4 regions of the Bacillus sp. JK106 genome follow, and region 4 is predicted to be linked to each of the others. Evidence: riboswitches for the same ligand, from Rfam matches in the RefSeq annotation. Region 4 holds a riboswitch; each other region holds the start of a gene.
The links. A riboswitch is a leader RNA that binds a small molecule or an ion and turns the genes downstream of it on or off. The one in region 4 is predicted to bind S-adenosylmethionine.
Positions count from the first base shown of each region.

Region 1: linked by a shared signal. The riboswitch ahead of metK (methionine adenosyltransferase) and the one ahead of ACWJJS_RS06585 (bifunctional homocysteine S-methyltransferase/methylenetetrahydrofolate reductase) in region 4 are both predicted to bind S-adenosylmethionine.
Region 2: linked by a shared signal. The riboswitch ahead of metE (5-methyltetrahydropteroyltriglutamate--homocysteine S-methyltransferase) and the one ahead of ACWJJS_RS06585 (bifunctional homocysteine S-methyltransferase/methylenetetrahydrofolate reductase) in region 4 are both predicted to bind S-adenosylmethionine.
Region 3: linked by a shared signal. The riboswitch ahead of mtnK (S-methyl-5-thioribose kinase) and the one ahead of ACWJJS_RS06585 (bifunctional homocysteine S-methyltransferase/methylenetetrahydrofolate reductase) in region 4 are both predicted to bind S-adenosylmethionine.

Region 1 covers NZ_JBSJQC010000003.1:920,694-926,711, reverse strand. Annotated here, with positions in the region: gene pckA (phosphoenolpyruvate carboxykinase (ATP)) at 25-1,608, opposite strand; SAM riboswitch class I at 1,806-1,945, shown strand; gene metK (methionine adenosyltransferase) at 2,115-3,317, shown strand; gene asnB (asparagine synthase (glutamine-hydrolyzing)) at 3,461-5,359, shown strand; gene alaP (alanine permease AlaP) at 5,562-6,018, shown strand, end outside.
Region 2 covers NZ_JBSJQC010000002.1:406,785-412,802, reverse strand. Annotated here, with positions in the region: gene ACWJJS_RS07720 (energy-coupling factor transporter transmembrane component T family protein) at 1-492, shown strand, start outside; gene ACWJJS_RS07715 (STAS domain-containing protein) at 538-1,371, opposite strand; gene ACWJJS_RS07710 (S8 family peptidase) at 1,591-2,550, shown strand; SAM riboswitch class I at 2,690-2,844, shown strand; gene metE (5-methyltetrahydropteroyltriglutamate--homocysteine S-methyltransferase) at 2,928-5,216, shown strand; gene yeiL (transcriptional regulator YeiL) at 5,265-5,936, opposite strand; gene ACWJJS_RS07695 (MFS transporter) at 6,018-6,018, shown strand, end outside.
Region 3 covers NZ_JBSJQC010000002.1:435,648-441,665, forward strand. Annotated here, with positions in the region: gene ACWJJS_RS07840 (PAS domain-containing sensor histidine kinase) at 1-1,014, shown strand, start outside; gene ACWJJS_RS07845 (methylated-DNA--[protein]-cysteine S-methyltransferase) at 1,011-1,508, shown strand; gene mtnA (S-methyl-5-thioribose-1-phosphate isomerase) at 1,750-2,811, opposite strand; gene mtnK (S-methyl-5-thioribose kinase) at 2,818-4,002, opposite strand; SAM riboswitch class I at 4,113-4,268, opposite strand; gene ACWJJS_RS07860 (carbon-nitrogen family hydrolase) at 4,360-5,139, opposite strand; gene ACWJJS_RS07865 (pyridoxal phosphate-dependent aminotransferase) at 5,232-6,018, shown strand, end outside.
Region 4 covers NZ_JBSJQC010000002.1:208,713-214,730, reverse strand. Annotated here, with positions in the region: gene ACWJJS_RS06605 (methyl-accepting chemotaxis protein) at 1-197, opposite strand, end outside; gene ACWJJS_RS06600 (BMP family lipoprotein) at 194-1,171, opposite strand; gene ACWJJS_RS06595 (CvfB family protein) at 1,343-2,239, opposite strand; gene ACWJJS_RS06590 (YajQ family cyclic di-GMP-binding protein) at 2,339-2,830, shown strand; SAM riboswitch class I at 2,931-3,053, shown strand; gene ACWJJS_RS06585 (bifunctional homocysteine S-methyltransferase/methylenetetrahydrofolate reductase) at 3,143-4,984, shown strand; gene ACWJJS_RS06580 (GNAT family N-acetyltransferase) at 5,066-5,506, shown strand; gene ACWJJS_RS06575 (pentapeptide repeat-containing protein) at 5,705-6,018, shown strand, end outside.

The sequences.
Region 1 (6,018 bases), on a different contig from region 4:
CATAAACGCCCTTGGCTTTTTTGATTACACGAGAGGTCCGCCGGCTTTGGCAATCGAGTCTGCATGGGAAAACTTTTTAAAGTTTTCTTTAAACTCATTGGCTAAAAACAGCGCTTTTTCGTTGTATGCTTGTTTATCGCTCCATGTGTTTTCAGGCTGAAGAACTTCATCCGGCACGCCCGGAACATGAACGGGACTGTGCAGGCCGAAAATGCTGTCTGCCGTCATGTCAGTCTGGTTCAGTCTGCCGTCAATAGCGGCTTTGACCATCGCTCTTGTATACGAAAGTTTCATCCGTTCTCCGACTCCGTACCCTCCGCCGGTCCAGCCTGTGTTGACCAGGAAGACTTGAACGCCGTGTTCGTCGATTTTACGCCCGAGCATTTCGGCATATACATGTGCCGGAAGCGGAAGGAACGGTGAACCGAAGCACGTCGAGAAAGTCGTTTGCGGAGATGTCACGCCGCGTTCGGTTCCCGCGAGTTTACTGGTGTACCCGCTTAAGAAGTGATACATCGCCTGTTCCTTCGTCAGTTTGCTGATCGGAGGAAGCACGCCGAATGCGTCCGCCGTTAGAAAGACGATCGCCTGCGGATGGCCGGCAATGCTAGGCTGCACGATATTGCCGATCATCTCAATCGGATATGCGGCTCTTGTGTTTTCCGTGTAGAAGGAATTGTCGTAATCCGCTTCACCCGTTTTTTCATCAAGCACGACATTCTCAAGAACAGACCCGAAGCGGATCGCACGAAAAATCTGCGGTTCTTTTTCCTTGCTCAGATTGATACATTTAGCGTAACATCCGCCTTCAATGTTGAAAACGCCGGAATCTGACCAGCCGTGCTCGTCATCTCCGATCAGTTTGCGGTCCGCATCGGCTGAAAGCGTCGTTTTCCCTGTGCCGGAAAGGCCGAAAAACAGGGCGACATCGCCTTTTTCACCGACGTTGGCTGAACAGTGCATCGGCAGTATATCCTGCTGCGGAAGCAGGAAGTTCATAATGGAGAATATTGATTTTTTCATTTCTCCGGCGTATTCGGTGCCGCCGATTAAAATGACGCGCTTTTCGAAAGAGACAATGATAAATGTTTCCGAATGCGTGCCGTCCGTCTCCGGGTCTGCTTTAAAATGCGGAGCTGAGAGAATGGTGAAAGGCTGCGCTTGCGGGTCTCTTTCATCCGTTTCCGGTCTGATAAACAGCTGGCGCGCGAATAAATTGTGCCACGCAAATTCATTTACGACCGTAATCGGCAGTCTGTATTTTTCATCCGCTCCCGCGAATCCTTCAAACACAAACAGTTCATCCCGCTGTTTTAAGTAGCTGACGACTTTGGCGTACAGCTTTTCAAACGCCTCTTCAGAAATGGGCTGATTCACCGCGCCCCAATCAATTTGATTTTCTGTGCTTTGTTCACGGACGATAAATTTATCTTTAGGTGACCGGCCTGTATATGCGCCGGTGGTGGCGCGTACGGCGCCCGTTGATGTCAGCGTTCCTTCATTTCGGCTGATTACTTTTTCGGTAAGTTTTGGAGCCGATAAATTATGATGCACATTCGGACTTGCAAGTAATGCTTGAAGATCTGCGGTTAAATCAACTAATTTCATAAAAACCTTCCTTTGCCGGTTTATTTGTATTTCGCTGAATGTGGAATTAGTATAACATATATCTGAAAATAGTCTATACTATTTGCGGTTTTTTGTTTGTGTTTTTCCATTGCTTCCCGAAATAAAGGCGCGCAATCGCTTTAATTCATATTGACACTTTCCGCCCTTTTACGATAAGATATTTCATTGAGCGGATACTCTTATCCCGAGCTGGCGGAGGGACAGGCCCGATGAAGCCCAGCAACCGGTTTCTCTGTAAAAAAGCAGGTGAAAACACTGTGGGAAACCAAGGTGCTAACCTGATGCAAGGTTTAATATTTTCCTTGAGCGATAAGAGTGAAAGGCACACAGACCAAACCCTTTCCTCGAGTGGAAAAGGTTTTTTTATTTCATAAAATATGCCAATTAACATTCTCTGATATAGTATGACATTGTATTAAGAGGGAGCGAGTTCCGTATCATATGAGAAGGTCTTGCAAAAGATCTTTTTTCAGGAGGAAAAGTGAATGAGTAAAAACCGTCGACTATTTACATCTGAATCTGTTACTGAGGGTCATCCGGACAAAATCTGTGACCAAATTTCTGACAGTATCTTAGATGAGATTTTAAAAAATGACCCGAACGCGCGCGTGGCCTGCGAAACATCTGTAACGACAGGACTTGTGCTGGTAAGCGGAGAGATTACTACATCAACATACGTTGACATTCCGAAAACAGTCCGTGAAACGATTAAAGAAATCGGCTACACACGCGCCAAATACGGATTTGATGCGGAGACTTGCGCTGTTTTAACATCAATTGATGAACAGTCTGCGGATATCGCAATGGGTGTCGATCAGGCTCTTGAAGCGCGTGAAGGCACAATGAGCGATGCTGAAATCGAAGCAATCGGAGCGGGAGACCAAGGCCTGATGTTCGGTTATGCGTGTAACGAAACGAAAGAGCTTATGCCGCTTCCGATCTCTTTGGCGCATAAATTAGCCCGCCGTTTGAGCGAAGTCCGCAAAGAAGACATTCTTCCGTACCTTCGCCCTGACGGCAAAACGCAAGTTACCGTTGAATATGATGAAAACAACAAGCCGGTCCGCATCGACGCGATCGTCATTTCAACTCAGCACCACCCGGAAATTACGCTTGAGCAGATTCAGCGCAATCTGAAAGAGCATGTCATTAACCCTGTTGTGCCTGAGGAACTGATCGATGAAGAAACAAAATACTTCATCAACCCTACGGGACGTTTCGTAATCGGCGGACCTCAAGGTGATGCGGGTCTTACCGGCCGTAAAATCATCGTTGACACATACGGCGGATATGCACGTCACGGCGGCGGCGCATTCTCCGGTAAGGATGCGACGAAGGTAGACCGTTCTGCGGCATACGCTGCGAGATACGTAGCGAAAAACATCGTGGCAGCAGGTCTTGCTGATTCTTGTGAAGTGCAGCTTGCATACGCGATCGGCGTGGCACAGCCTGTTTCTATTTCCATCAATACATTTGATACAGGAAAAGCTTCTGAAGAAAAACTGATCGAAGTCGTACGGAATAACTTCGACCTGAGACCTGCCGGCATTATTAAAATGCTTGATCTGCGCCGCCCGATCTATAAGCAGACAGCTGCTTACGGCCACTTCGGACGTCATGATGTGGATCTTCCTTGGGAGCGTACTGACAAGGCGGATGCGCTTCGCAAAGAAGCACTAGGAGAATAATTTTATAGCCGCTTACTTAAGCGGCTTTCCCTTTTTGTAGATGCTGCCATGCTTATTTTTTACATAGCGTGAAACCAATGGCGTAACAAAGCGTCTATAAAAAGGGGGTCCAATTAGAAAATTACACTTATGGAGGCTATACTATGTGTGGATTTGTCGGTGTTTTTAATAAGCATCCATTAACTCAAACCGCAGATCAAGAAGAGCTAATCAAACAAATGAACCAAATGATCGTTCACCGCGGTCCTGACAGCGATGGGTATTATCATGATGAGCACGTCGGATTCGGCTTCAGACGGCTCAGTATTATTGACGTAGAAAACGGCGGACAGCCTTTATCATATGAAGACGAAAAATATTGGATCATTTTTAACGGCGAAATCTATAACTACATTGAATTGAGAGAAGAGCTTGAAGCGAAAGGCTACACTTTCAATACAGATTCCGATACCGAAGTGCTCCTTGCGACATACCGTCATTATAAAGAAGAAGCCGCTTCAAAGCTTCGCGGAATGTTTGCGTTTTTAATCTGGAACAAGGCTGACCGCGTCATGTACGGCGCGAGAGACCCGTTCGGAATTAAACCGCTGTATTACACAACCATCGGGGACAAAGTATATTTTGCATCTGAAAGAAAGAGTTTAATGGCCGCTCAAAACGGTATTGATCTTGATACAGCTTCTTTACAGCAATATATGTCTTTCCAATTCGTTCCTGAACCGAGCACGCTTGACGCTGAAGTGAAAAAAGTCGAGCCGGGCAGCCAGTTTACGATCCGCCCGGAAGGCGACATCGCGTTTAAAACATATTTCAAAGCGAACTTTAAGCCTGTTCAGTCTGATGAAGATAAATTGGTGAAAGAAGTCAGAGACGCAATCTTTGACTCTGTCAAAGTTCACATGAGAAGTGACGTTCCTGTCGGTTCGTTTCTATCCGGCGGTATTGACTCTTCTTTTATCGTCTCAGTTGCGAAAGAATTTCACCCGAGCCTTAAAACATTTTCCGTCGGTTTTGAGCAGCAGGGCTTCAGTGAAGTTGACGTAGCGAAGGAAACGGCTGCCGCGCTCGGGATTGAAAATATAAGCAAAGTCATTTCTCCTGAGGAGTATATGAATGAGCTTCCGAAAATCGTCTGGCACTTTGATGATCCGCTTGCAGATCCGGCGGCGATTCCTTTGTACTTTGTCGCGAAAGAAGCGAAAAAGCATGTAACGGTTGCATTATCCGGGGAAGGCGCGGACGAGCTGTTCGGCGGGTACAATATTTACCGCGAACCGCTGTCGCTTAAACCGTTTGAACGCATTCCGTCCGGTCTGAAAAAAATGCTTCTTCATGTGGCGTCCGTCATGCCTGAAGGAATGAGAGGGAAAAGCCTCTTAGTCCGCGGCTGCACACCGCTTGAGGAGCGCTATATCGGTAATGCGAAGATTTTTGAAGAGCCCGTGAAAAAACAGCTGCTCAAACATTACAATCCAGAGCTTTCATACCGTGATGTCACGAAGCCGTACTTTACGGAAAGCCGTTCATACAGCGACATTAATAAAATGCAGTATGTTGACATCCATACGTGGATGCGCGGCGACATCCTGTTAAAGGCTGACAAAATGACGATGGCCAACTCATTGGAACTGCGCGTGCCGTTCCTTGATAAAGTCGTGTTTGACGTAGCTTCAAAAATTCCGGATGAATTGAAAACGAAAAACGGCACGACGAAATACCTTCTGCGCAAAGCTGCTGAAGGGGTAGTGCCTGATCATGTGCTTAACCGCAAAAAACTCGGCTTCCCTGTGCCGATCCGCCACTGGCTGAAAAATGAAATGAACGAATGGGTTCGCAACATCATTCGCGAAAGTGAAACAGACGCTTATATTGAAAAGGATTATGTCCTTCAGCTTCTGGAAGATCATTGTGCCGACAGAGCGGACAACAGCCGCAAAATCTGGACCGTGCTGATCTTCATGATCTGGCACAGCATCAATGTCGAAAAAAGACTGGTGCCGGAAGAGCTGAATCATCAGCCGAAAGAAGTCATTTTCGTTTAATCCAAAAGGCTTTCGAGTTATCGAAAGCCTTTTTTCTATTGTTTTTTGTAAACCGTCTATTCCGCTCTGTTTTCGACAAAGTATTACGCAATATTCAGAAAAAGGTTATAATAGGACTAATCGGGTAGATTCCGGAAAGAGTTTTCTGGCTATTTCGTCTCGGTTTGTTGTTTCTTTGTCAAAATCAGGGGGAGGGAGAGTTATGCAAAACAAAGAAAAAACGCTTCACCGCGGCTTGGAAGAGCGGCATATCTCGCTTATGTCGTTGGGCGCCGCGATTGGAGTCGGGCTGTTTCTCGGGTCTGCTTCTGCCATAAAGCTTGCCGGGCCGGGGATTTTAGCCGCTTACGCCTGCAGCGGACTGATTATGTTTTTTATTATGCGGGCATTGGGGGAAATGGCGATTCAAAAGCCTGTAGCCGGCTCATTCAGCCGGTATGCCAGAGATTATCTCGGTCCGCTTGCCGGGTTTTTAACAGGCTGGAATTATTGGTTTTTATGGGTTGTTACCTGCATGGCGGAAATCACCGCGGTCGGCATTTATATGGGCTACTGGTTCCCTGACGTGCCGTCATGGATCTGGGCGCTTTGTGCACTCGTCATTATGACGGCTGTCAACTTTCTGGCGGTCAAAGCGTACGGTGAGCTTGAATTCTGGT
Region 2 (6,018 bases), 200 kb from region 4:
GGGCCGATTGCCGTCAACAGTGATAATGCGGCGCTCGGGATTTCTATCGCGTTTCGTATTTTATGTTTTTCTGCTTTGTCGATGATGTTTCTTTTTACAACCGATCCGATTCTGTTCATGCTCAGTCTGATTCAGCAGTGTAAGCTGCCGCCCAAGCTTGCATACGGCGTTATCGCGGGATTCCGGTTTCTCCCTCTTCTGAAAGATGAAATCCTGATCATCCGGCAGGCGCACAGAATCAGGGGTGCGGCGTCTGATTCCGGGCTGAAAGAAAAGCTCTCCGCCTTCAGGCGCTTCACCATTCCGCTATTGGCAGGCGCAATCAGAAAGGCGGAACGCACGGCGATCGCGATGGAATCTAAAGGCTTTACGGGGAGCCGAAACCGCACGTTTTACAGAACTGTTACTGTGCGCCGCGCCGACTGGTGCTTTTTCCTGCTCGTGCTTCTGTTATTCGGCGCAAGCTGGCTCATTTCATTGTTGTTTGTATAAAAACAGGCCGCCGGAGTGATTCGGCAGCCTGTTTTGTTATGTATGTTATTGATGATAATTGAGAGCCTGAGCGAGATTGGACTTGACCGTAATATCTGAGAAATTAATGCCGAGCTGTACGGCGGTTTGAGCGATTTCCGGCCTGATTCCGGATAAAGTGGACGTGACGCCGATCAATTTCAGCGCCTCAATTAATTTAAAAATCTGATGCGCCACCATCGTATCGACAACCACTACACCCGACAGGTCAATTAACAGATGTTCAATCAGCCGTTTTGCACATGTGCTCAGCGTATTCTCAAGAATGAATTTGGCGCGCTCCGTGTCAATATCGCCGACAAGCGGCAGCAGCGCCGTCCGTTTGCTCAGCGTGATAACCGGCGAGCTTAACTCCAAAATCATTTCTCTTTGCGCATTCAGCTGCATTTTTGAGTTATGCTCAGCATGATCGACAAACGTGTAAATCGTAAAATCAAATACTTGTGCAATTAAATTCTCCCATTTCTTCCTTTCTCCCTGAGCAAACGAAGATTCATGTTTATCGGCAAACGCATCATAATAACTGATGTATAGTCTCCGGTTTCTCATGAATTCACGGACCACATACTGGACGGGAGTATCCAGATGCTTCTGGTCTTTCGCAAGCTCAATCACCCACCGCTCGAACTCTTCTAAAAATTCTTTTTCCGGCATGATATACATTTTATTAATATGCCGGTAAAATTCTTTATCCTGCTCCGTCAGTTCTTCTGTGATGACGGGATTTGTCAAAGAATAAATCGAATTAGGATCCGAATCTTCCATCGTTTCGATCCACTCTTTCGCAATTTGATCCACTTGTTCTGAAAAATAGCTGTATAATGCTTCACTTATCTTCATATCTCTTCTCCTTTCCCATTTCCAATTATAGCGTCAGCGGGTCATGAATGAAAATGAAAGCTGTTAAACTATCCATTTATTTGAAATTTTTTAGTACGATAGATTACGCCTTTTTTATGAAAATGCTTCAAATGACTCTTTCCGGCCGGCATGCTCTGCCATAAAATAGTAGCAACACCCTTGTATCCACTCGCAAGCATAAAAAAGGAGGGCTTTTTTATGAATGGTGAAATGCATTTGATTCCTTATGTCACGGATGAACAGATCATGGATGTGAACGAGCTTCCTGAGGGGATTAAAGTGATTAAGGCGCCAGAGTTGTGGGCAAAAGGGTTTAAAGGCAAGGATATTAAAATCGCGGTGCTTGACACAGGCTGCGACATCAATCATCCTGATTTGAAAGACCGGATTGTCGGCGGGAAAAACTTCACCGATGATGACGGAGGCAAAGAAGACGTGATTTCCGATTACAACGGACACGGGACACACGTTTCCGGAACGATTGCCGCCAATGATTCAAACGGCGGAATTTCGGGTGTCGCGCCGGAAGCAAGCCTTTTAATCGTTAAAGTTCTCGGCGGTCAAAACGGCAGCGGCAAATACGAATGGATCATTAACGGCATCAACTACGCCGTTGAACAAAAGGCGGACATTATTTCCATGTCACTCGGCGGGCCGAACGATGTGCCTGAATTGAAAGAAGCCGTCACAAATGCGGTAAACAGCGGTGTTCTGGTCGTTTGCGCGGCAGGAAACGAAGGCGACGGAGACGAGCGTACAGAGGAACTGTCGTATCCGGCCGCTTACAACGAAGTGATCGCAGTCGGATCAGTCTCAATCGCCCGTAAATCGTCTGAATTTTCAAACGCTAATAAAGAGATTGACCTGGTGGCTCCGGGAGAAAATATTCTCTCCACCCTTCCCAACCATAAATACGGGAAGCTGACGGGCACTTCAATGGCCGCCCCGCATGTGAGCGGAGCGCTTGCCTTAATAAAAGGGCTTGAACAGGACGCGTTTCAGCGGACGCTTTCTGAGGCTGAAGTCTACGCCCAGCTCGTGCGGCGGACCCTTCCTTTGGACATCGCCAAAACATTGGCCGGGAACGGATTTCTGTATTTAGACGCGCCTGAAGTGCTGATGGAAAGAGCCGAACAGGCACAGCTGCTGTCTTTCTGATATTTTTCTCGTATAATGATTGATCAGTTTGTCACATCACCAATTTTTAAATTGTGAGATTTTCTATTGACAGTGATCTGAATAAGCTGATAAGATAACCAACAAATGATGTAACTTTTCAAAAAAATTGAAATACTTTCTCTTATCGAGAGTTGGGCGAGGGATTGGCCTTTTGACCCCAACAGCAACCGACCGTAATTCCATTGTGAAATGGGGCGCGTGATTTTTGCGCCGAGACAATTGTCTCATAAGGCACGGTGCTAATTCCATCAGACGTGATCTGAGAGATAAGAGAGGCTTGCATTTTGAAGTTAAAGCCTCTTTCTCTCATGAGAAAGAGGCTTTTTTGTTACATCTCACTTAAAGGAGGAGACTTAATGACAACAATCAAAACTTCGAACCTCGGTTTTCCGAGAATCGGCTTGAACAGAGAATGGAAAAAAGCACTTGAGGCTTATTGGAAAGGAAACACTGATAAAGAAACGTTTCTTAAAGAGCTTGACGGCTTATTCTTATCAGCTGTCAAAACCCAGCTTGACCAACATATCGATATCGTGCCGGTCTCTGATTTCACCCATTATGACCATGTGCTTGATACCGCCGTCAGCTTTAACTGGATTCCGGAGAGATTCCGCAGCATCACGGATCCCGTTGATACATACTTTGCGATTGCCCGCGGTGTAAAAGACGCCGTTTCCAGTGAAATGACGAAATGGTTCAATACCAACTACCATTACATCGTTCCTGAATATGACGAAAGTATTGAATTCCGTCTGACGAGAAATAAACAGCTTGATGACTACCGCCGGATTAAAGAAGAATTCGGAGCGGAAACGAAACCTGTCATCGTCGGTCCGTATACATTCGTCACGCTTGCGAAAGGATACGAAGAATCAGAAGCGAAAGCGATTCAAAAACGCCTTGTTCCTCTTTATGTGCAGCTTCTGAAAGAACTTGAAGCAGAAGGCGTCAAATGGGTTCAGATTGATGAGCCTGCCCTTGTGACAGCTTCTTCTGAAGACGTCCGCGCCGCCAAAGACCTCTATGAAGCGATCACAAAAGAGCTCTCAGGGCTGAATGTCCTCCTGCAGACATACTTTGATTCGGTTGATGCATATGAAGAACTCGTTTCTTATCCTGTACAGGGAATCGGACTTGATTTCGTGCATGATAAAGGCAGAAACCTTGAGCAATTGAAAAAGCACGGCTTCCCGAAAGATAAAGTGCTGGCAGCCGGTGTGGTCGACGGCCGGAACATTTGGAAAATTGATGTTGAAGAACGCCTTGATGCGGCTTTGGATATCCTCAGCCACGCTGATGTTGAGGAGTTATGGATTCAGCCTTCAAGCAGCCTTCTGCACGTGCCGGTGGCGAAACACCCTGACGAGCATCTTGAAAAGGATTTGCTGAACGGCCTGTCATACGCTAAAGAAAAACTGGCGGAACTCGGCGTCTTAAAAGAAGGGCTTCTGTCCGGCAAAGCGGCCGTCAGTGAGCAGATCGAAGAATCAAAAGCGGCACTTAAGGCTTTAAAAGCATTCGCAACAGGAGCGAACTCAGCTCAAAAAGAAGAGCTGAATCAGCTGACGGAAAAAGACTTCTCCCGTCCGGCAAGCTTTGAAGAACGATTGGCGCTGCAGAATGAATCACTCGGTCTTCCTCTTCTGCCGACGACGACAATCGGAAGCTTCCCTCAATCTGCCGAGGTGCGGAGCGCACGGCAAAAATGGCGGAAAAAAGATTGGACGGATGAACAGTACCAAGCCTTTATTAATGCGGAAACGAAGCGCTGGGTTGACATTCAGGAAGAAATCGGCTTAGACGTGCTCGTTCACGGAGAATTTGAGCGGACGGATATGGTCGAATACTTCGGTGAAAAACTGGCCGGGTTCGCCTTTACGAAATATGCGTGGGTCCAGTCTTACGGTTCACGCTGCGTACGTCCGCCTGTCATTTTCGGAGATGTCGAATTTATCGAACCGATGACGGTAAAAGATACGGTCTACGCCCAATCGCTGACTGAAAAACACATGAAAGGCATGCTGACGGGACCTGTCACCATCTTAAACTGGTCATTCCCGCGTGTGGATATTTCAAGAAAAGAAATCGCCTTCCAGATCGGGCTTGCGCTCAGAAAAGAAGTAAAAGCGCTTGAAGATGCCGGTATTCAGATTATCCAAGTGGATGAACCCGCGCTCCGCGAAGGACTGCCGTTAAAAACGCAGGATTGGGATGAATATTTAACTTGGGCCGCAGAAGCATTCCGGTTAACGACATCTTCTGTGCGAAACGAGACGCAGATTCATACGCATATGTGTTACAGCAACTTTGAAGATATCGTAGATACGATCAATGATCTTGACGCGGATGTCATTACAATCGAACACAGCAGAAGCCACGGAGGATTTTTAGAGTACCTGAAAGAACATCCTTACGTGAAAGGCCTCGGACTCGGTGTATACGACATTCACAGCCCGCGTGTGCCGGCAACTGAAGAAATCTATCAAATTATTGATGACGCGCTTGAAGTGTGTCCGACTGACCGCTTCTGGGTAAACCCGGACTGCGGACTGAAAACAAGACAGCAGGAAGAAACCGTTGCGGCATTAAAAAATATGGTCGACGCCGCGAAACAGGCACGAAAAAAACAAGCTCAGCTTGTATAATGAAAACAGCCATCCGTAATTTGCGGATGGCTGTTTTTTCTGGGCGTGCTACTTATTCTGCAGCGCTTCTGCAAGTTCGTACAATGAATCATACTGCTTCATTTGATAGCCCCGCCCTTCTTTTTGCAAATACCCTTTTTGGCAGAATTGCGTCAGCACATGCAAGAGATGACGGTAAGATACACCCAAATAATCACAGACCGTTACGTGCTTCTCTTTATAAACCCCTTTATAAGCCGTCTGCAAAATAAAATCAGCAAGCCGGTTTTCAAGCGGGAACGCCAGACTTTGTGAATATTTCGAAGCCATAAGCGTTGCCTTAGCACTTAAAAACTTAGCCAGCTCACGCAGGAATTTCGCATCCTGCAGCAATTGCGCGCGGCAGTGGTAAATAGGCAGAGCAAAACAAACAGTCTTCGCTGAGGCTTGAATTCCTTTTGTGTAATACCCTTCATGTAATAGTTCCATCTCTCCGATGTAATCATTTTTGTTGATAAAATTAATTAAAGAAACTTTCCCGTTTTGGTGGGTTACATATATTTTCGCTTTTCCTTCAATCACGTAAAACAGGAAGTCAGGTCTCCTGCCCTCTTGAATAATCCATTCGTCCCGCTCATATTCGCGCACTTCCATAAACTCTTCAGCGGGGAAAGAGAATAAATGCGCGATTGAGTGTTTTTCTAACTGATGCCGCTTTTTCTCGCCTTTATAAATTTCCATCGTCCACCCCAAAAATATGAGATATCTCATATTGTCTTTATGTCCTTACATGATAACATGCCAATGAAAGGAGGAACGGGAA
Region 3 (6,018 bases), 230 kb from region 4:
TCAATGGACGGCAAGGTCTTATTTGACAACCAATTCCGTATTATTGACGCGAATCCTCTCGCAAGCCGTATACTCGGCATGCCGGATGAGGAGCTGAGAGCGTACACCGTTCCGGATATTCTTTCTTTATTTGATATTGAAAACGCGGGTGTTCCCGCCAGAAAGATTGATTTAGAAGGAATGGATAATGAAATCCCCTTCCTGTTAAGCAGCAGTGACAGCCGCAAACTGGAATTCTCCTTCAAAAGAAATATCATTCAAAATATGAATCTGGCCATCTTTAAAGATGTCACAGAGGCCAAAGAGCTTGAAGAGAGGCTGCGGAAATCCGACACTCTTCATGTTGTAGGGGAGCTGGCGGCGGGCATCGCCCACGAAATCAGAAACCCGATGACGGCGCTGAAAGGGTTCATTCAGCTTCTTCAAGGAAGCATTGAAGGCGAATATTCTCTGTACTTTAACGTCATTACCTCAGAATTAAAACGCATCGAGTCTATCATCACTGAATTTTTAATTTTAGCGAAACCTCAGGCGATATTATATGAAGAAAAAGACGTGACGCAGATTATGAAAGACACGGCTGATCTTTTGAATGCCCAGGCCAATCTTGTCAATGTGCAGATTCATCTGAACCTGACCGGAAACATCCCGCCGATTTACTGTGAACCGAATCAATTAAAACAGGTGTTTATCAATATTTTAAAAAACGCCATTGAAGTCATGCCGGGCGGCGGCAATATCTATGTGACCATCCAGCCTTCTGATCAAGACCACATTTTGATTTCTTTTCAAGATGAAGGAACAGGTATTTCCGAAGACAAATTAAAACGTCTGGGCGAGCCATTTTACACGACAAAAGACAGGGGAACGGGCCTCGGTCTGATGGTCAGCTATAAAATCATCGAAGAACATCAGGGACGCATTCATGTGGAAAGTGAAGAAGGGAAGGGCACGGTTTTTCATTTGACGCTTCCGATCCGGCAGAATACCGAAGAAAGAAGGAGCGGGGAATGATCTGTTTTACAAGTGTAAAAGCGCCGTTTGGAACCGTTATCGTAACAGAGGAAGAGGGCTTTATTACCGGCCTGTTTCTCACCGGGGAAGATTTTCAGGAATGGCAAAAAGACGCGCCCGGCGTAAAGCCGTGCGAAACCGCTTTGCTGTCGGAGGCGAAACAGCAGCTGGCATCATATTTTTCAGGAGAAAGAAAGCAATTCTCTCTGCCTCTGAGACAAAAAGGCACACCCTTTCAGGAAAGGGTATGGAACGCGCTGACGATGATTCCTTACGGAGAATCCCGAAGCTACGGCGATATGGCTGAAGCGATCGGAAAACCGAAAGCGGTGCGCGCCATCGGACAAGCCAATAAACGAAACCGGCTGCCGATTTTTGTCCCGTGCCATCGGGTAATCGGCAAAAACAGCGCCTTAACGGGATACGCGGGCACGAAGACGGATGTAAAAGCGGTGCTGCTGAACATCGAACAAATATCCTATAAAGAAAAATAAAACATATGGCACGTTCCGTTTTTTCGCGTCCGACATATCATTTTATTAAGTGAAAAAAGTTGGTCTGGTGAAAAAGGAGGACGAAGCCTGATGAAAATGAGCCGTCCGCAAAAGATAGCCGGTTATGCAGAGCTGTTTTTTAAAATGCATCTCATTACAGCCGCCCAAAAAGATGAAGTGATTACATTGTGCAGACAAAAAAACCGCTGACATTGCCTGAGGCAACATCATCAGCGGTTTTTCAGCTCAACTGGCAGTCAGCGAATAATTGTTCAATTTCTTCCGTGTAAGAACCGGTCACAATTCCTTTCTCGGTGATTATGCCTGAAATCAGGCTGCCCGGTGTGATGTCAAAGGCCGGATTGAAGACCGGCACATCTTCGGGAGCGGTGCGTATGCCTGAGATCTGTCTGACTTCATCCGGATCTCTTTCTTCAATCGGAATCTGATCGCCGTTTTCAATCTGCAAGTCAAAGGTCGAAAGCGGTGCGGCCACAAAAAACGGAATCTGAAAGGCGTTTGCCAAAATAGCGAGGCCGTACGTTCCGATTTTATTGGCCGTATCTCCGTTTTTAGCAATTCTGTCAGCGCCGACAATGACTGCTGAAATATGTTTTTCCTTCATTGTATGGGCGGCCATGCTGTCCGTAATGAGTGTGACATCAATTCCGCCCTGCATCAGCTCCCACGCCGTCAGCCGTGATCCTTGGAGAACGGGTCTTGTTTCACATGCGTAGATATGAAGGCCGAGGTCTTTTTGTTTCGCTAAGTAAAAGGGAGCAAGCGCCGTACCGTACCGGCTTGTAGCAATCGAGCCCGCATTGCAGATGGTCATGATCTGGTCGCCTTTTTTAAAAAGGTGCAGCGCATTTTGGCCGATCATTCGGCAAGTTTCTTCATCCTCAATCTGAATTTGAATGGCTTCATGAACGAGTGTTGTCTTCGCTTCATTGATTGAAATCGCATCCCTGATGGAATCCGTCAGTCTGTCAAGCGCCCACGCGAGGTTGACGGCAGTGGGCCTCGAACTGTTTAAATACGCTTTGACATCCGCGAACTGACGTCGGAAATCTGAAAGGTCGCGGGCTTCAAATGACTTGGCGGAGAGCGCGAGTCCGAACGCCGCGGTTATACCGATGGCCGGGGCGCCCCTTACTTTCAGCGTGACAATCGCGTCGAATACATCTTCCTTTGTTTCAAGTTCCACATATTCAGTGACGTCGGGAAGCTTTTGCTGATTTAAAATGCGGATGTAGGTTTCTTTCCATTCCACAGAACGGGGGATGGCAAATTCATTGGTCATGCTGCATCATTCCTTTACACGGAGCTTAAATTGGTCCAGAACCTCGGTGATATGCTTCAGTTCTTTTCTGTTTTCGATATAATAGGCGCCGATCTCAAGCGCCAGCTTCTTCCGTTCGATTCGTTTGTCAAACGGAGTGATTTCATCTAAGTCAGCCACATGGGCGAGTCCGATCGTGCGCCGGATCAATTCGCATCCCGCAAAACCGACCGCTTCTTCAAACGCGTTTTTCAGTGTGTCTTCCAGCAGGTGTCTGCGGGAAGGCAGGCAGTCTTTCTCCCATGCTTCACTGAATGTTTTCACAAATGTATCCCATACGGCGGCAGTATGGTCATATAACGGCTGTCTGTCGTCACCGTCGCGGCTGAGGGCGTTTAACAGCAGATTGGCGATAAATTGGCCGATGTCAAACCCGATCGGTCCGAAGAAAGCAAACTCGGGATCAATCACCTTTGTTTCATGTTCATCGGCGAAGATGCTTCCCGTGTGCAGATCGCCGTGAACCAATGTTTCCGCGGAATTCAGAAAGATGGCTTTCAATTCGTCAGCGCCTTCTTTCAGCCGGGAATTGTTCCAAACTTTTTCTGCGTATGGGCGCAGCTCCTCTTCAAAATCGTTTGTCTCATGGTCGAGAAACGGTTCTGTAAACACAAGCCTTTCTGTAATATTGCAAAGCTCAGGATTTGTAAACTGCTTTGCGAGCTGCTGCTTTACTTTCGCATCGAGCGCATAATCGGATGAGTAAAAAAGCGTTTTCCCTAAAAATTCACCGATATGAACCGATAAGTTCGGATAATGCTGCCCTTCCAGCAGCCCTTTTCTTGAAATCTGCAAATGTGAGAGGTCTTCCATTACCGTGACGGCCATTTCAGTATCGGAATAGTAAACGGCCGGAACGAGGTGCGGCACGTGTTCGCCCTGGCGGATGAGGGCGCTGCTTTCGATTCTCGCCCGATCAATTGTAAGCGGCCAGCTTTCACCGACGACTTTCGCGTAAGGAATCGCCTGTTTGATAATCAGTCCTTTTTGGTTTTCTTTATCGTAAACATGGAAGACGTAATTTAAATTGCCGTCGCCGATTTCACGGCATGTCAGAGTGCTTTTGCTTTGGAATAAGCCGAGCTTGACAGCTAACGCGGCGGCGGAGCTTTCTGTTAATTGTTCATAAAGACTTGTTTTAGTTGCTGACATGGATTTACCCTCCAATTATGTAGTGGCAGTAAGAGATCGTGACGGAGAATACGCCCGAAAAAAAAGCCTCCTTCTCTGAAAGAGAAGGAGGCTGAAACAGTGCAGTCCGCCTCTTATCTCTCAGATAACATCTGATGGAATTAGCACCGTGCCTTATGAGACAATCGTCTCGGCGCAAAATGTACGCGCCCCATTTCACAATGGAATTACGGTCGGTTGCTGTTGGGGTCAAAAGGCCAATTCCCTCGCCCAACTCTCGATAAGAGAAAATATATTGATTTGTATCACAATTCGGATTAATCAGTTGATGAAAATATTAGCAGGTGCCGGATATTCTTGTCAACGTTTTTTTGAAAATTAATATAAATCACGCCGCAAGTCTTGGAAAACCGGAATGGTTCCGCGGACGGCCGCGCTTTCTGACACATCAATTTCCGCCCGGACTGAGCCTTCCGTCCGGTCTCCTTCGGCTAAAATCCGGCCCCACGGGTCAATAATCAGGCTGTGGCCGGCAAATTCATTATCGGGATTGGACCCCGTGCAGTTAGAGGCTGCGACAAAACATTGGTTTTCAATTGCTCTGGCGATAAGCAGGCTTCGCCAATGATCAAGGCGGGGCAGAGGCCATTCCGCAGAGATAAACAGGACATTCGCGCCCTGGGACGTATGCTTTCTGATCCATTCGGGGAAACGGATATCATAGCAGATCAGCCCGGCGCACTTGACACCGTCAAGCTCAAAGGAACCGTCGCTGTTTCCTGCTGACAAGTAAAGGTGTTCATCCATCAGCTGAAACAGATGGGCTTTCTGATACCGCTTCACGATCTGTCCGCTGTTATCGGCGATGTACATGGTGTTATAGACATCTTCGCCTTCTTTGACCGCAAAAGATCCGGCAACGAGGTGTACGTTGTATGTTTTTGCCGTTTCTTTAAGCCACTGTTTCGAAACTTTGCCGTTTTCATCCGCCAGCTGGTCTAGCCGTGTGAGATCATAGCCGGTCGTCCACAACTCAGGAAGCACGATTACATCCGCATGGCGGCTTTCTTGCTCAATCAAAGATTCTGCTTTTTTAAAATTTTCTGAAGGATTTCCGTATGAAATATCAAATTGCAAACAGGAAACGGTCCATTTCATTTTTTAACACCTCAAGTTTCTCTTTACTTTTTTTATTTAACCATATATGATGATGGACTATCATTTCAAGACATTTTTAGAAGGTGAAAAATATGAACTTTGAAATCTCAGATGTACTCAAACAGCTGCCGGAACAATTTTTCGCATCATTGGTGCAAAAAGTGAATCAAAAGCTGAAAGAAGGCAGAGACGTCATCAATTTAGGGCAGGGAAACCCTGATCAGCCGACGCCTCAGCATATCGTTGAAGAAATGAAGCGTGCCGTCGAAAGGCCGGAAAATCATAAATACTCCTCATTCCGGGGCGCTTACAGCTTCAAAAAAGCAGCCGCTGCATTTTATGAAAGGGAGTACGGGGTCACGCTTGATCCGGAAACGGAAGTCGCCGTGCTGTTCGGAGGCAAGGCGGGACTTGTTGAGCTTCCGCAATGTCTTTTAAACCCGGGAGATACCATTCTGGTGCCTGATCCCGGATATCCTGATTACTGGTCGGGCGTCGCCCTTGCGAAAGCGAAAATGGAAATGATGCCGCTGACGGAAGAAAGAGGGTTTCTCCCTGATTACAGCGTAATTCCTGAAAAGGTGCGGAGCGAGGCGAAGATGCTGTATCTCAATTATCCGAATAATCCGACCGGCGCTGTGGCGACTGAGGCGTTTTTTGAGGAGACGGTCGGTTTTGCGGAACAAAACGGCATTTGTGTCGTTCATGATTTCGCGTACGGAGCCGTCGGTTTTGACGGGCATAAACCGCTGAGCTTTTTGCAGACGGAAGGCGCAAAAGAGACGGGAATCGAAATCTATACCTTGTCCAAAACGTATAATATGGCGGGCTGGCGGGTCGGATTTGCCGTCGGAAACGCTTCTGTTATCGAAGCGATCA
Region 4 (6,018 bases):
GTATAGGAATAGCCGGTGATGCTTTCTTTTAACGTATTAAGGTCGGCTTTTGCTTCCTGGACGTTTAACAGCGCGTCCACTTCATCTTCATTTGAAGCCTGAATCTTCATCATGTTTACGATGGTAAAGCCGATGACGGCGGCGAAGCAAATCATCGTAACGGCTGCGTTAACGAGCAGCCTTGTCCGTAATGTCACTTCAGATCGCCTCCTTTTTCAATCAGACTGTTTTTCATATCCGTGATCTTTTTCGTCAGCCCGCCTGCGTTTTTGACAACTCTGATCTTGGCTAAGTCCATGCCGTTTTCCTTCAGTCCGTAAACGATCTCACCGCTTTTGATCTCCTTGTTGTCTTTTAAATCTTTCGCCAATTCATAGATGACATGGTCGACGTTTTTCACTAAAGAAGAGATAACGGCGTGCTCGGCGGTGTAATATTGATCGCTGTCAACACCGATGGCGTATACTTTTCGCGCCTCCGCTTCTTTCAGTGCGCCGACACCCGTGAAGCCGGCCGCCGTAAACAGGACATCGGCTTTTTTTCGGATCATGTTTTGGGCGATGCGCTTCCCGAGCTTATCATCATCAAACGTACCGCTGATTTCCGACAGCACGCGGATGTTCGGTTTGACTGATTCCGCGCCTTTCAGATAGCCTTTCTTAAACCGTTTAATGACATCGGCATCTGAACCGCCGATAAATCCGATCGTGCCGGTTTTGCTCGTCATAGCCGCCAGCGCTCCGGCTAAGAAGCTTCCTTCATCCTCTTTAAACGTGACGGAGGTGACATTATCCAGGTCTGATACGGAATCAATCAGCACAAACCGCTGCTTCGGATATTTTTTGGCGACCTTTTCTAAATCCGCCTGCATGCTGTAACCGAGCCCCACAACAACATCATTGCCTTCCCGGACAAGCTGGGTCAGTCCTTTTTCGTACGTACCGGTGTCTTTTATTTCTCTGTAATCAAATGTGATGCCGAGCTCGTCTCTTGCTTTCATCAAACCTTGAAAGCCTGAATCATTAAATGATTGGTCGCCGAGGCCGTTGTCTGTCAGCATGATGCCGATTGTTTTCGTTTTTTCGGCCGCCGTCTCCTCGGATTTGCCGGCACATCCCGCCGTGCTGAGCGCAAGCAGCAGTACAGCCGCAAATATCGCCATTTTTCTCATTGAAACTCTCCTTTTGTTTTTTTCTATAGTTATATATCGGTTCGGATGTCAGAATATTTTATTTCAATAAAATATGTATGTTCGGCAGGTTGATAAACAAATGAGGGATATAGGAGCTTTTGAGAAAATAAAAAACACCGGTTTTGGTTCACCGATGTTTTTGCAGAAAATTTATTGTTTTTCGTATGTCCAGCCGTCTTTCTGATACACTTTGCCGTTTTTCATCAGGTGCCCGAGCGCCCGCTTAAAGGCGGCTTTGCTTAAATGAAATCGTTCGCGGATATCGTCAGGATCGCTTTTGTCTCCGTAAGGCATCGCGCCGTTTCTTGATCTCAGATAGGTCAGAATCTCCTCCGCGTCAACCGAAAGCGCATCCTGCTTTCTCGGCAGCAGGGACATGTTGACGGAGCCGTCTTCCTTCACCTCGATGACACGCCCCGTCACGCGGCTGCCGAGTCTCGGCTCTTCTTTTCTTTCTGAAGGGTGAATAAACGCGCGGATGCCTTCATCGGTTATCAGAAAAGAGCCTGATGCGATCAGTCTGTACACCGTGCCTGTCAGGTCTTTATTCATGACGTCTTCCTCTGCATCCGTAAATAATTCACTGATGATATCCTCAGGCGCCGGCTTGGCAAACATGCGTCCGCGGCTTGTCACCTTCAGCATGCAATACAGTCTGTCGCCTTTTTGCGGCCAGACGGATTTGTACGGAGGCAGGTGCTCCGTTGCGACGAGCGCGTCTTTTGACAGACCGACGTCGACGAATACGCCCATATCCTCCACAGCGTCCGTCACTTCCACCCATCCGTAGTCATAAAAGCTGATAAGCGGCTTTTTCATCGTCGCCGCGAGTCTTTCCTGATGATCGACGTAAATAAATACGTCCACTTCATCTCTGTCTTCAATATCCTCTGTAATTTCACTGTTATGTAAAAGAACCGTATCCTCGCCGTCGGTTAAAAAATAACCGAAATCGGTTTGGTGATCTATACTAAGCGTGAGCTGCTGCCCTGGTCTCATGTTATCGTCCTTCCTGATTCGCCCGTATGGGGCTGATGTTTTTCTCATTTTTTCCAATATGCATAAATTCATGCTTTATGCAGTTGGACATTTCTCTTTATTCTACTATAATCAACTCATAAGTGAAATGTTATAGGAGGTTTTCTCATGGCAAAAGAAAGTTCTTTTGATATTGTATCCAAAGTTGAATTTCCCGAAGTGCAGAATGCGATTCAGATGACGCTGAAAGAAATCGGCACGCGCTATGACTTTAAAGGATCGAAAAGCGATGTAACTTTAGAAAAGGAAGAACTTGTCCTGATTTCTGATGACGAGTTTAAACTGAATCAGCTCAAAGATGTGCTGAGCGGCAAGCTGATCAAACGGGACGTGCCGACGAAAAACATTGAATACGGTAAAATCGAAAATGCCTCAGGGGGCACGGTGCGCCAGCGCGCGAAGCTTGTACAGGGCATTGATAAAGACAACGCCAAAAAAATCAACGCTGTGATTAAAAACTCCGGCTTGAAGGTCAAGTCGCAGATTCAGGACGACCAAGTGCGCGTCACCGGAAAAAATAAAGATGATCTGCAGCAGATTATTGCAGCCGTCCGCGGGGCAGACCTGCCGATTGACGTTCAATTTATTAATTTTAGATAAATTATGTGATTCCTATTGATTATTGTCTCTATTTTCGGTAAATTTGGAGAAAGGGATTTTCACAGTTAAGTTTTGGAAACCCATGACAATTATATGAACGTTCTTATCAAGAGAAGCCGAGGGACTGGCCCGACGACGCTTCAGCAACCGGTGTAATGGTTTAACCCAAACCATGACCAAGGTGCTAAATCCAGCAAGCTAAAAACAGCTTGGAAGATAAGAAGAGAGACAAATGATTACAAAGTCTTCTTCTTAAGAAGACTTTTTTTATTTCTCTTTTTTCCTTGCTGAATGTGACGAAGGAGGCAAACAATGGGACTATTACAAGACTTAAAAGAACGGATTTTAATCGGAGACGGCGCGATGGGCACTCTCCTCTATTCCTACGGCATTGACAGATGTTTTGAGGAACTGAACGTATCAAAGCCCGAGGAAATCAAGCGGATACATAAGGCTTACGTCGAAGCCGGGGCAGACATCATCCAGACAAATACGTACGGCGCAAATTTTATTAAGCTCTCAAGATACGGACTTGAGGATGAAACGAAAAAAATCAATCAGGAGGCGGTCAGAATCGCGCGCGCTTCCTCAGACGGCGCTTATGTATTGGGAACGATGGGCGGCATCCGCACCTTTAACAAAAACGCCTACAGCCTGGAGGAGATTAAACGCAGCTTTCGGGAGCAGCTTTATTTATTGCTTCACGAAGAGCCGGACGGTCTGCTCCTGGAAACATACTATGATTTAGAAGAGGCGCGCGAAGTGCTGAAGATAGCGAGAAAAGAAACGGAACTTCCGATTATGCTGAACGTATCCATGCACGAACAGGGCGTGCTGCAGGACGGAACGCCGCTTCGGGAAGCCCTCAGGTCAATTGCCGATCTCGGCGCTGACATAACGGGAATCAATTGCCGGCTCGGCCCGTACCACATGATTGAAGCGCTCACCGAAGTGCCGATTTTCCGTGACGCTTATTTATCGGTCTACCCGAACAGCAGCCTTCCGTCTTTAGAAGAAGGCCGGCTTGTGTATGATACGGACGATGCCTATTTCCGGGAGAGCGCCGTACAGTTCCGCACTCAGGGCGCGCGCATTATCGGCGGCTGCTGCGGTACGACGCCAAACCATATCAGAGCCATGGCTGAAGCGGTCCGCGGACTTTCTCCCGTCACTGATAAAGAAGTGAAAATCAGACGGGAAGAAGAAATCATCTCCGTCCGGAATGAACGGACCGAGCCTGGTTTAAACGAAATCGCCGCTCAAAAACGGTCAATTATCGTAGAGCTTGATCCGCCGAAAAAATTGAATTTTGACAAATTTCTGCAAGCGGCGGCTGAATTAAAAGAAACCGGCATAGAAGCGCTGACGCTCGCCGACAATTCATTGGCGACACCGCGGATCAGCAATGCCGCCTGCGGTTCATTGCTGAAAGAACGCCTTGATATCCGTTCTCTCGTTCACATTACATGCAGAGACCGCAACATCATCGGCCTTCAGTCACATTTAATGGGGCTGGATACGCTCGGGCTCACCGACATTTTAGCCATCACGGGTGATCCTTCAAAAATCGGCGACTTTCCGGGGGCTACCTCCGTCTATGATTTAACGTCCTTTGACTTGATCAGGCTGATTAAGCAATTCAACGAGGGCATTTCTTTATCAGGGAAACCGCTCGGCAAGAAAACGAACTTTTCCGTAGCCGGAGCATTTAATCCGAATGTCCGCCATCTTGATAAAGCAGTAAAACGGCTGGAGAAAAAAATCGAGTGCGGAGCTGACTACTTCGTGTCCCAGCCTGTCTACTCGGAGCAGCAGCTCATTGACATTCATCATGAAACGAAACACCTCAAAACACCGGTGTATATCGGAATTATGCCGTTAACGAGCAGCCGCAATGCAGAGTTCATTCATCATGAGATCCCGGGCATTAAGCTGTCAGACAGCATCCGGGAAAAAATGGCGCTCGCCGGCGAAGACAAGCAAAAGCAGAAAGCCGAAGGCCTCGCCATCGCCAAGTCGCTTCTCGACACGGCGTGCGAACTGTTTAACGGAATTTATTTAATCACCCCGTTTCTCCGTTCTGATTTGACATCAGAGCTTGCAGCTTATATTAAGCAAAAGGATGAAAAGCGGGCTGATGTATATTTGCATTGACGCGGAAGAGGCCGCCTGATATGACAGGCGGCTTTTTCATGGTACGATACAGAAAAAGAATCAAGCAAAGGAGGATTTTTTATGGTTGAAGTAAAACCCATCACCGCAGAAGACACATACGCCATCAGACACAGCGTGCTGCGCCCCCATCAGACGATTGAGGATTGTAAATATGATCAGGACAGCGTCAAAGGAGCATTTCATCTCGGAGGTTTTTACGACGGGACATTGATCAGCATCGCTTCTTTCTACCCGCAGAACCAGCAGGCTTTACAGGCGGCGCCCGCCTACCAGCTGCGCGGCATGGCGACGCTTGAAGAATACCGGACGCAAAAAGCGGGAAGCACGTTAATCGCCTATGCGGAACGAAAACTGGCAGATATGGGGGCGGCGCTTGTCTGGTGCAACGCCAGATGTCACGTGAAGGGATATTACGAGAAGCTCGGCTGGAAAAGCACTGGCAGCCCCTTTGACATACCCGGCATCGGCCCGCATGTGATCATGTATAAAGAACTCGCCTGAAACAGACAAAAGCCCTTGGGCACATGTCTCTAAGGGCATTACCTTGAATGTCACGTCTGCTTTTATATGCGACACTATTGACGCCCTCCCGCTTTTTTAATACCCTTTGTACATTACGCAATAGCAAGGATGGCAGGCAGAAAGCGATATCTGCCAATTGCCGATTTCAGCTATTATGTTTAGAAAAGGGAGTATGAGATGAATACGATCCAAAAACCGAAAATCCCGAAAGAATTGCCGGTGCTTTCTTTCACTGAAGCGCTTCAGGATGAGGAGCTCAAAGAAGTCATCATTGAAAACGGCATCGTAAACGGCAAACTGGACGGCCTGCGTGCCGAAAAAGTCATTTTCAGAAACATCGTTTTTACGGATATCTCTTTCAGACATATGGAATGTACGGATGTCCTGTTTGACAAATGCGATGTCTCAAACGCTGATTTCAGCGGAAGCATCATCCATAGAACGGCGTTTCAGCATTCAAAACTTCTCGGCTTGAATCTGGCGGATTCCGC